One region of the Paenarthrobacter sp. GQ52 genome, then DNA from elsewhere that is predicted to be linked to it. Evidence: riboswitches for the same ligand, from Rfam matches in the RefSeq annotation. Region 1 holds a riboswitch; the other holds the start of a gene.
The links. A riboswitch is a leader RNA that binds a small molecule or an ion and turns the genes downstream of it on or off. The one in region 1 is predicted to bind cyclic di-AMP.
Positions count from the first base shown of each region.

Region 2: linked by a shared signal. The riboswitch ahead of AC6CH8_RS00635 (C40 family peptidase) and the one ahead of AC6CH8_RS18125 (aggregation-promoting factor C-terminal-like domain-containing protein) in region 1 are both predicted to bind cyclic di-AMP.

Region 1 covers NZ_JCAXEJ010000017.1:42,663-48,016, reverse strand. Annotated here, with positions in the region: gene AC6CH8_RS18135 (HAD-IA family hydrolase) at 1-652, shown strand, start outside; gene AC6CH8_RS18130 (pyridoxal phosphate-dependent decarboxylase family protein) at 704-2,095, shown strand; gene AC6CH8_RS18125 (aggregation-promoting factor C-terminal-like domain-containing protein) at 2,208-3,062, opposite strand; cyclic di-AMP (ydaO/yuaA leader) riboswitch at 3,066-3,227, opposite strand; gene AC6CH8_RS18120 (sensor histidine kinase) at 3,361-4,860, opposite strand; gene AC6CH8_RS18115 (response regulator transcription factor) at 4,882-5,354, opposite strand, start outside.
Region 2 covers NZ_JCAXEJ010000001.1:134,457-139,810, reverse strand. Annotated here, with positions in the region: gene AC6CH8_RS00655 (molybdopterin molybdotransferase MoeA) at 1-733, opposite strand, end outside; gene AC6CH8_RS00650 (NTP transferase domain-containing protein) at 730-1,635, opposite strand; gene AC6CH8_RS00645 (HNH endonuclease) at 1,679-2,179, opposite strand; gene AC6CH8_RS00640 (NlpC/P60 family protein) at 2,569-3,366, opposite strand; gene AC6CH8_RS00635 (C40 family peptidase) at 3,464-4,207, opposite strand; cyclic di-AMP (ydaO/yuaA leader) riboswitch at 4,212-4,374, opposite strand; gene AC6CH8_RS00630 (M23 family metallopeptidase) at 4,520-5,354, opposite strand, start outside.

The DNA.
Region 1 (5,354 bases):
CCGTGCCGTCCTCTTCGACATGGACGGCACACTGGTGGATTCAACAGCGATCGTTGAGCAAGTCTGGCTCGAGTTCGCCGAGCGCTACGGCTTGGATTTCAATGAGATCCTGCGCACTTCCCACGGCGTCCAGGCCGGCGATACTGTTCGCCGGTATGCTCCCGCTGGCGCTGATTTCGAGGCACTGACGGCCGAGCTCGGCGAGATGGAACGCTCCCGGACCGATGGCGTCATTGCGCTTCCCGGAGCAGAAGCCCTGCTGGCGCGGCTGCCCGATGACGCCATCGCGTTGGTCACCTCCGCAGACCGCATCCTGGCAGATATCCGCATGCAGGCGGCCGGGCTCACCATGCCATCAACAACAGTCACTGCTGAGTCCGTCACCCGCGGTAAGCCGCACCCTGAGGGGTACCTGAAGGCGGCGGCGCTCCTGGGAGCCGACCCGGCCGACGTCGTGGTTTTTGAAGACGCCCCTGCCGGTATCGCTGCCGCGCGCGCCGCCGGCATGCGGACCGTTGTGGTGGGCAAGGCCGCTGCCAGGCACAATGCGGAGCTGGAGCCGGGCATGTGGCGGATTCCGGATTACTCAGCAGTGACCATCACCGCTGTGACGGACGACGACGGCGGTCACCTCCTGACGCTGACCCTTTAGCCCTTTCTGCGCGGTCTGTTCCAAGCGGTGAACCGGGCGTAGGCTGTGCGCATGTCTGCGATGCCGGAGGCGTACGGTGCTGCATTGGAGCGGGCCATGGTCCACGCCGGTGAGTGGCTTGCGTCGGTTCCCACCCGTTCTGTCCGCCCTTCATCCGACGCCGACCAGGTGGCCAAGAGCATCCTGCCGCGTCTCCCCGACGGAGCAACCGATGCCGCGGAGGTAGTGGACGAGCTGGCCGCGCTGGCTGAGCCCGGCTTGATGGCGATCCAGTCCGGACGGTTTTTTGGGTGGGTCATGGGCGGAACTTTGCCCGCCGCCATGGCTGCCGATTGGCTCGTCTCTGCCTGGGACCAAAACACCGGGCTCCGATTCGCCACTCCCGCCGCCGCTGCCATCGAGGAATCGGCCGCCGCCTGGCTTTTGGACCTCCTGCACCTGACCGCGACTGCCGACGTCGGATTCACCACGGGTGCCACAACCGCTAACTTCGTGGGGTTGGCAGCTGGCCGCCAATACCTGATGGACGAGGCCGGATGGGACCTCGAAGCGCTCGGCCTCAGCGGCGCACCGCGCATCACAACCTTTGCCGGCCGGGAACGGCATGCCGCAGTGGATCTGGCATTGCGATACCTCGGTTTGGGCGCCTGTGTTCCGGTAGACGCCGATGACGAAGGCCGGATCTTCCCCGACGCCCTTGCTGATGCCATGGATCAGCAACCGGGGCCATCGTTGGTCTGCCTGCAAGCCGGCAACCTCCACTCCGGAGCATTTGATCCCATGGAGGAAGCCATAGCTGTGGCACACGATCGCGGCGCGTGGGTGCACGTTGATGGTGCCTTTGGTTTGTGGGCGGCCGTGAGCCCGAAGCTGCGAGGCCGGTTGGCGGGTGTGGAAGACGCAGATTCGTGGGCAACGGATGCCCACAAGACCCTGAATGTCCCTTACGACTGTGGCCTGGCAATAGTGGCACGCCCGGAAGCCTTGAGGCGTGCCTTCAGCGTTCACACGAGTTACCTCATTGCCACGGATGCCGGGCCTGGGGATCCTTTCGAGAAAGTTCCGGAGATGTCCCGCCGCGCCCGGGGCATTCCGGTCTGGGCCGCACTCAGGCAGCTCGGCCGGGACGGCGTGATTTCCATGGTTGAGCGCCTGGCAGCAAATGCCCGTGCTTTGGCTGAAGGACTGTCCTCGATCCCTGGTGTGGAGGTGCTCAACGACGTCGTGTTCACGCAGGTCTCGGTGAGTTTCGGAAGCGATGACCGTACGCACCGGATCACCCAGCGGCTCATGGCAGAGGGCGCGGTCTGGATGTCCGGTTCGTCGTGGCGTGGCCGCGAGATCTTACGGATTTCGGTGAGCAATTGGACTACGGACGCCGGGGATGTCGCCGCGTCCATCGCAGCCGTGCGGGGAGCGGTGGAGGCCGAACCGGAGGCATAGCGTTCTTCGGCACGCACCTGTGAAACGGCAAAGCCGCGCCCGTTCCCGCCATCCGCTCCAGTGGGTACTGGTGCGAACGGCGGCAACGGGCGCGGCAATCAAGCAGTCTGGCTTAGTACCAGTTGTTGGCCAAGTGGAAGCCCAGAGCGGCGGACGGGGATCCGTAGCGCTCCTTGATGTAGTTCAGGCCCCACTTGATCTGGGTCTGGTAGTTGGTTTCCCAGTCAGGACCAACGGTAGCCATCTTGGAAGCAGGCAGGGACTGGACGATGCCGTAGGCGCCGCTGGAAGCGTTCATCGCCGTGGTCTTCCAGTTCGATTCCTTCTCCCACAGCGTGTTCAGGGCAGTCATTTCGCCCGGGCCCCAGCCGTAGTTGCCAAGGATGCTCAGTGCGTACGCCTTGGCAGCAGCGGGGTCGTCCACGGCCTTGGGGGCGGCAGCAGCAGCTGCGGCTTCCGCGGCGGCAGCGGCAGCAGCGGCGTCGGCGGCTTGCTTGGCAGCAGCGTCAGCAGCAGCCTTCTCAACTGCGGCCTGGGCGGCAGCCTGGTCTGCGGCAGCCTTTTCGGCGGCGGCCTGCGCGGCTGCGGCCTGGTCAGCGGCAGCCTTCTCGGCGGCAGCCTTGTCAGCAGTTGCCTTAACCGCGGCGGCCCTGTCGGCTGCACCCTTTTCGGCGGCAGCATCCAGGGAGGCGGAGATCTCGGCCGACTTGTTGGTGTTGACCTGCGCACTGGACTGGGTTCCGGCTACGCGGCTGGCCTCGGGGAGGGTCAGTGCGGCATTGGCGGCGGTTCCGAGCGAGGCAACGCCCAGTGCAGCTGCCACGACACCGGCTACGACGGACATGCGGTGGCCGGACTTACCCTGGCGGGCTGCGTTCTTGAGGACGGACTGCGACTTGGTGAGCGGTGCGTTGTGTTCGTCGCGGTGACGCGCGGAAGGGCGCGTCTGATCGTTAAATTCAGACATGTGATTACCTCTCAGCGCCTGCGGAGTTAGCTGTCGGGTTCGGATGAGGTCATCCGGCCGCGCATCATGCTGCGGCTTCACCCCAAGGGCCGGCCAAAAAGGCCTGGGCCCGGAGACTCTGGGTCCCCCGTCTCTGCCTCGGAGAAAGAACGGACTCCGGGAAGTGGCAGAGCTCGGCGCATCCCGGATGTGGGCCTGCTAGGGACGACCCACCCTTTCGACGGTACAGGAGGATTCCGCAGAAGTCACATTTAGGTAACAGAGATCACGACGCCGGTGAGTCGCCTTGCCCGATTCGTTATAGGCCTTCGATGCTCACGGCAGGGATTCGGAGGGTGAATTCCGTGCGACCCGGCCGCGAGGTCACTTCCACGCTACCGCCATGCGCTGAAACGATGGCTTCCACAATGGACAAGCCGAGTCCGGAGGTGCCCTCAGAGCCCGATCTTGCGGCATCAGCGCGGGCAAACCGGGAGAAGATCCGGCCTTGGAAGTCTTCTGGAATTCCGGGGCCGTTATCCGTCACTGTCACCACGGCACTGCCGTCGGCGGAGAGCATGACGCCTGTGACCACAGTGGTGCCGGGATCCGTGTGTTTGCGGGCATTGGACAACAAATTGGCCAGCACCTGGTGAAGTTGGGTGGCGTCGCCGCGCACAGTGATGGGCTCATCGGGGAGCTGGAGCTGCCAGATGTGGTCCGGTGCCATGACTTTCTCGTCACTAACCGTTTCGATCACGAGCTGTGTCAGGTCCACGTCCTCAAATTTCACGGGCTGGCCCTCATCCAGCCGAGCGAGCAGGAGAAGGTCCTCCACCAGTGTGGTCATGCGTTCGGACTGGCTTTGGACACGTGCCAGCGACTTCCGTCCATCCTCGGTGAAGTTCTCCGTCATCCTCAGCAGCTCGGTATAGCCCCGGATGGCGGTCAGGGGAGTCCGCAGTTCGTGCGAGGCATCGGCCACGAACTGGCGAACCTTGGTTTCGCTTTCCTGCCGTGCTTCCAGCGCGCTCGAAACGTTGTTCAGCATCTGGTTCAAGGCATAGCCGACGCTGCCCACCTCCGTTCCAGGATGGGATGCCGACGGCGGTACGCGCACCGCAAGTGCCACCTCACCGGCGTCGAGAGGCAGGCGCGAAACCTTCGTGGCCACCTCGGAGAGCTGCTCAAGCGGACGCATGGTCCGGCGGATGATGACCGTTCCCACGAGCCCGATCACCACCAGCCCAGCCAGCGAGACCAGCACCATGGTCCACACCAGCGAGGCTTCGGCGCTCTGCTTGTCCTCCAGAGGCAGGCCCGTCACAATCACGTCGCCATAAGTGGTTTCGACTGCCACCAGCCGGTAATCGCCGTTGGACAGCGATCGGTCCACGGGTGGGTTGTCCGTGGGGAGCGACACCAGAACCCGCTCGTCGTCCGCTGAGAGCGAGACGCGGTGACCTTGGGCGTCGATCAAACCCGAGCTTCGCACGGTGGAGCCGTCGATCCTCGCGTTGAGCGTGCCCGCCGCCTGCCCGCGCGCCTCCAAGGGATCCGGCCTGCCGGGGGATGACGGAAAGTTCGACGGCGGCCTGCCGAAGTCATTCGCGCGGCTGGACGCCTGCTCCAACTGCCTGTCGAGCTGCCTGTTGAAGACCATGTCCATGGACGCGTAGCTGACCACCCCCACAGCAGCGCAAATGGCGATCAACAGTGCCATGGCCACCAGGACCAAGCGTGTACGCAGGTGCCAGGTGGAGGGATTGAGCCAGCTGAGCTGAGTCTGTCCGGCCGACACTTCGGACTTCCTGGCCATTCGCGAGAGGGTGCCCAAGGGCTAGTCCGCAGGCTTGATGACGTAGCCGGCACCCCGGATGGTATGGATCATCGGGGGATGGCCGGCTTCGATCTTCTTGCGCAGATAAGAGATGTAGAGCTCCACGATGTTGGCCTGGCCGCCGAAGTCGTAATCCCACACACGGTCCAGGATCTGGGCTTTGCTGACAACTCGTTTGGGGTTCTCCATGAGGTACCGCAGTAGCTCGAACTGGGTGGCGGTGAGCGGAATATCCTGGCCGCCGCGGGTTACTTCCCGGGTATCTACGTTGAGCGTGAGGTCGCCGACCACCAGCTCGGCGGTGTCCATGGCAGCTACGCCCGAGCGCTGGACCAGGCGGTGGAGGCGCAGGAGGACTTCTTCCATACTGAAGGGTTTAGTGACGTAGTCGTCCCCGCCTGCTGCGAGTCCGACAATGCGGTCCTGCACGGCGTCCTTGGCGGTGAGGAACAGGGCGGGAACCTCCGGGGCGA
Region 2 (5,354 bases), on a different contig from region 1:
CTGAGGGCTCTGTGTCCCGAAGTGCGGCAATCCACTCCTCGTAGCTGTCGCCCACCTTGAGCTGCTCCCCTGCTATACCGCCCAAGAGCCCGACGACGGCACCCAGCTGCGGGCCGAAGGTGTCCCTGACCTGCCCGGGCATGGGAACACCCCGTGCCACGACTTCCGAACCCGTCAGGAGGAACCGGACCAACGGTTTTCCGAGGGCTTCCACGTGGTCCAAACCCGCCAGCGCTGCCAAGGCAATATGCGCCGGATTCAATACTGTGCCGGCTTTCAACAGGACGTCACCCTCAGCGGCCTCTTCTGCAGCTTTACGAATGTGTTGGCCGTTGCGGGGCTCGCCCGGTTTGGCGGTGCCGCCCAGCGCAAGAACCGGCAGGCCGTCGTCGTCCGTGGTAATAACGCCGCTCTCGCTGCGCAGAACAGCCTTGGCACCGGGCGGTATCAGACCGCCGGTGACAATGGGACTCGCTTGGTGCGGTGCGAGCCGCTGCCCGGGCTCGGTCAGGATCCATGGGCCGCTGCCGTTGACGGCCCACCCGTCCATGGCCGACGAAGCATAGTGGGGCATGTCCTGCAGGGCCAGGGCATCGGACGCCAGGGTGCGGCCGAGTGCGGAGCTGAGCGGCACGGGCCCCGGCGGAATGGGAGCAGCAACATCGAACGCGCGCTGCCGGGCCTCCTGCCACGTGTGTGCCGCGTGATGGCCCTCGTTGGGGGCCGCCGTCATTCCGGGTCAGTCCCGGACTCCGAGTACTCCTTGGCTACTTTGCGGGCCAGTTCCAGGGCAGCGTTCATGGACGCATCATCGCTGGCCTGACCGATCCCCCGGGCCATGCCTGCCGCGTATCCGGCAATGAACGTAGTCAGGGGCGCGGCGGGGCGCACCACTGAATGTGCTGCCACCCCAGCAACCGCGAGTACCTCGTTAACGTCCACTTCCACGCCCTCAAGCTCGAAAGCCTGCAGCAGTGTGCGGCACCATTCCTCGAGCGTCTCTTCCTGGCTCTTCACGTCCGCCTCCAACTCGTAGTTAATGCCCAAAGCCGCGGCGTCCTCCCACGTATCCACGTCATCCGTGGACCCCGCGGGGACGTCAACGTCCAGCACGTTCAGCCTAGCAAGCAGGCGGAACACTGAAGAGTTCGTTAACCCCGAGCCTCCGGAAGCTACGGCCACTTCCCTTTCCAACGCAGCTGTACTGTAGGCGCCCAGGAGTGGCTGCTTCCGTCCGTCAGGAGAGACAGCCATGGCTCCTTCCACGTTTGGACTGGATGCGAGGGCAGCCCAAAGAAGGTCTACGCCGCGGGAAGCGTGCGGCATATCGCATGCCAGCACCAGGGTCCACGGGGTGCTCGGACTATTCTTCAACGCAGCCAGGCCGGCCGCGATGGCCGCAGCGGGACCGGCGAAGACCGGTTCTTCCCGTGCCCGCAGAACGCCGGCCGGTAGTTGCGTGCTTTCCGACCCGACCGGAACGTCCGGTCCCACCACCACCACAGCCGAAGCACCCCGGGCCGCCTGCAGGGCATGGGAAAGGAGGGTGCCGCCGTCGTACTCCAACGATGGCTTGGGCACGCCCCCGAGACGGGTGGCCCGGCCACCCGCCAAAATCACGGCATTGAACTCCATCCGCCCAGATTACCCGGGACGGCTGGAGACCAGCAGAAATCGATCAGGCAGCGGATTCCGGCAACAGGAACGGGTCCCAGTCCGGCGCAGGTTTCTCGAGTTCTTTGATCTGCCACATGGTTCCCTGGGGCACGCCGGGCTTGAAACGGAGATTCCAACCCATCTCTGCCAGCGTGTGGTCGCTCTTGGCGTTGTTGCATTTCAAGCACGCCGCAACCAGGTTTTCCCAGGAATCCGCGCCGCCCCTGGATTTGGGGTGGACGTGGTCTATGGTGTGGGCTGTTTTCCCGCAGTAGGCGCAGCGATGGCCGTCGCGGCGAAGTACCCCGCGGCGACTCACGGCGGTAATCCTGTTGTACCGGGGACGGATGTAGCGGTTGAGGAGGATCACGGAAGGTCTTCCGAGTATCTCCTGTGGCCCGACGACAGGCTCGTCGCCTTCGGCCACCACGCTAGCTTTCCCAGTGAGCACAAGGACCAGCGCCCGGCGGAATGTTATTACCGCCAGCGGTTCATATCCAGCATTCAGAACGAGTGTGCGCATGCACGTACCTCTTCACGGCCGCACCCGTCAGGGGCACGAGGGCCGGCTGCCCTCTGCATGTACGGGCTGTGGATCGACAACATAAGGGTAAGCACTTATATGCCGTATCAACGAATTTTTCCGTCGTTTCGCGTGCAGTGTCGGCAAGAATTCATGCGCGGTTAAAGGATGTGGCGGAAAATCAAAGGGCCACTTGGTGTGCCGCCACCACCTACTTTGAGGGGCATAACCGCCCCGACACACGTGATTTGCGGCGAGTCGGGCGGCTTTCAGAACCAAAGTGGGTGGTGGCCGCACGCCCACTACTACGGGCATCCCACGAGCCGGCAAGGGTTAAAGCAGAACACCCCGCCGGCCAAAGCCAGCGGGGTGCTCTTACGCGATGTGGATCAGCCGTTGACGCGGATGAAGACCGGGCCGGAGCCCACGTTGGCGCTGAACAGTGCCGTGGTGGATCCGTTCCATCCACCGTGAACTGCTTGGCCGTTGCCGACGTATACAGCGATGTGGGCCTGTCCGGCCAAACCGCCGTTGGCGTAGTAGGCGAGGTCGCCAGGCTGGGCTTCAGCTGCACTCACGGTGCGGCCAAGGGAGAGGTAGCCAGCGGGCCAGTCGTGGAAGTTGATACCCACGGCGGCCAGGGAGTTGGTCACAAGCATGGTGCAGTCCTGGGTGACGCCGAGCTGGGCGTAAGCTGCAGCAGCGATAGCGGCACCGAGGCCGCTGGATGCGGCGGGAGCTGCCGGAGCGGGGGTCGCGTTGCTGACGGCAACGGTTGCATTGGCTGCCGGAGCTGCGTTGGCGGTAACCGCGGTTGCCTCGTTGCTCTCGACCTTGGCTTCAACCTTAGCCGGAGCTTCCTCGACTACTACGGGAGCCGGGGCTTCCACCGTTGTGACCACGGGGCGCTCGTAGGAGATGGCCACAGTGGAGTCCGCGGCGATGGTGGCCTGGACTACCGACTGCACGTCAAGAGTGGACGTGGACGTCGATTCGCGATCCACGTTGGTATCGGCAGCGTTGGCTGCGATGCCACTGGTCAGGACCAGGCCTGAAGCTGCGGCAATAACTGCTGCCTGGCGGCCAACGCCACCGGCGTTGTTGCTGACGGCCTTGGCGATGACGGCAAGCGAGCTGGTCTTGGGGGCCTCAGCGCGGTGCCGTGCAACCTTGTTTGCACTGGTCATGATTTTCTCTTTTCGTATCCGCATGCAGTTGGGGTGCACGCGGGTAGTGGGTTGGCCAGCATGTGGGGAATGCCGGCCGACCCCGAACCGGATTTTTCTAGCGGAGGGTGTAGAACGAGGAGGTGCCGGTGGACGCTACGGAGTGCAGCAGCGTTCCCTGGCCAGGGTTCAAAGCGCTGATCATCATGCCGTTGCCGACGTAGATGCCTACGTGGGCTCCGCCGTTCTGCATGACGAGGTCGCCGGGAGCAGGAGTGCTGGTGGGCGTCATGGCCGTCCAGGCGTTGACGCGGGGGATGCTGATTCCGGCCTGTGCGTAGACCCACTGGGTGAAGCCGGAGCAATCCCAACCGTTGGGTGTGGTTCCGCCCCAAACGTAGGGAGAGCCGATGCCGGTGTAGGCAATGGCGGCGAGACCGGAGGCAGCTGCACTGGAGGCCGAATCCTTGGCCTCGGAAGACTTCGCTGTAACTGCTTCCGCTGTTTCTTCGCTGGTGGCCGCCGCGCGCTCGGTAACCTGCGCTGCGCGCTGTACTACCTTGGGGGCTTCCAGGGTGGCCACGGTGGGGCTCTCGAAGGAGACAGTGGCTGTCGGTTCTGCGGTAATCACCGCGGTAGCAACCAGCTGTTGGGTGCTGGAGGCCTCCGACTTGGAAACGTCGGTGTCTGTTGCTTGTGCCGGCAAGCCGACGGTGAGGACGAGGCCTGAGGCTGCTGCAAGGACGGCGGCCTGGCGGCCCACGGTACCTGCGTTGGAGGAAACAGCCTTGGAAAGAGTGTTCAACGGGTTCGTGCGAACCGTTTGGGCGCGATGGCGCGCAGGGGTAGTGCGTGATGACACGTAGGTAGCCTCTCCCAATGCCTGCGAGGTGAGCTGTCGGATTCGGATGGGAGTCATCCGGCCGCGCTGCTTCCAAGGAAGCTTTTGCGACTTAACCCCAAGGCCTTCTTTCGAAGGCCAGAAGTGGTTCCCCCGCCCCTGCCAGACGATTTATGCGAACGGACCTTGAGCGGTGGCAGAGCTAGGCAATCCACTCAAGTGCACCGGCCCCCTAAAAAGCCGATGCGCTCTGTACGCTACAACACTTGAAAGCGAATGTCACATTCAGGTCACGGGGCGTCCCGCTAATGCGAGAGGCAACCATCAAATGGCTTAGAGCCAGCCCATGGGGTCTACAACTTCACCGTTGACCTGGACCTCGAAGTGGAGGTGGCAGCCGGTGGAAGCGCCCGTGGTGCCGCTCAGGGCGACGGTGTCGCCGCGGTTTACGGTCTGGCCTACCTGGACGGTGAAGGACGACAGGTGGTTGTACGTGGTCTCGAGGCCATTGCCGTGGTCAACGACAACGCGGTTGCCTCCGCCGTACTCGTGCCATCCGGCGAACGTCACCTTGCCGGTGGCCGCTGCATGCACAGCCGTGCCGCACTGGGCAACGAAGTCCTGGCCACGGTGGAAGTCACCTGCGCCACCCGTGAGGGGGCTGATGCGGTAACCAAAAGGGGATGCCGTGGTGAGCGTGTCCAGGGGGCTGGCCATGCTGCCAACGGACGAGGCCCGCTGGATGCTCTCAGTCGACTGCGCGCTGAGCAGCTGCTTCAGCTTCCCGTCGGGGTCGGCAGAAGTGGCGACGGCGGCGCGGCTGAAGTCGATCTTGGCTGACGCGGCGGCGGAAACCTCGGGCTGGCTGCCAGCGGGGGCGGCGACGGCGAGGGCAGACTCAGTCTGGCCTGATTCCGAAGTGGCCATGACGGGACTCGTGGCCGGCAGACCGACAGTCAGGGCAAGTCCGGTGGCGGCAAGCGCAACACCGGCCTTCTGCCCGACGCCGCTGGCAGCGGCGAAGTCGGCAACCTGGCGCAGCGGGCTCTTACGGCGGCGCACCTGACGCTCGGTGTCGCGAGGCCGGATCTCCGTTACGACGGTGGCTGGCCGCAGCTCAGCAGCGGGGCCGGACGCGCGGCGGCGACCCCTGACGTTCTGCGATGTC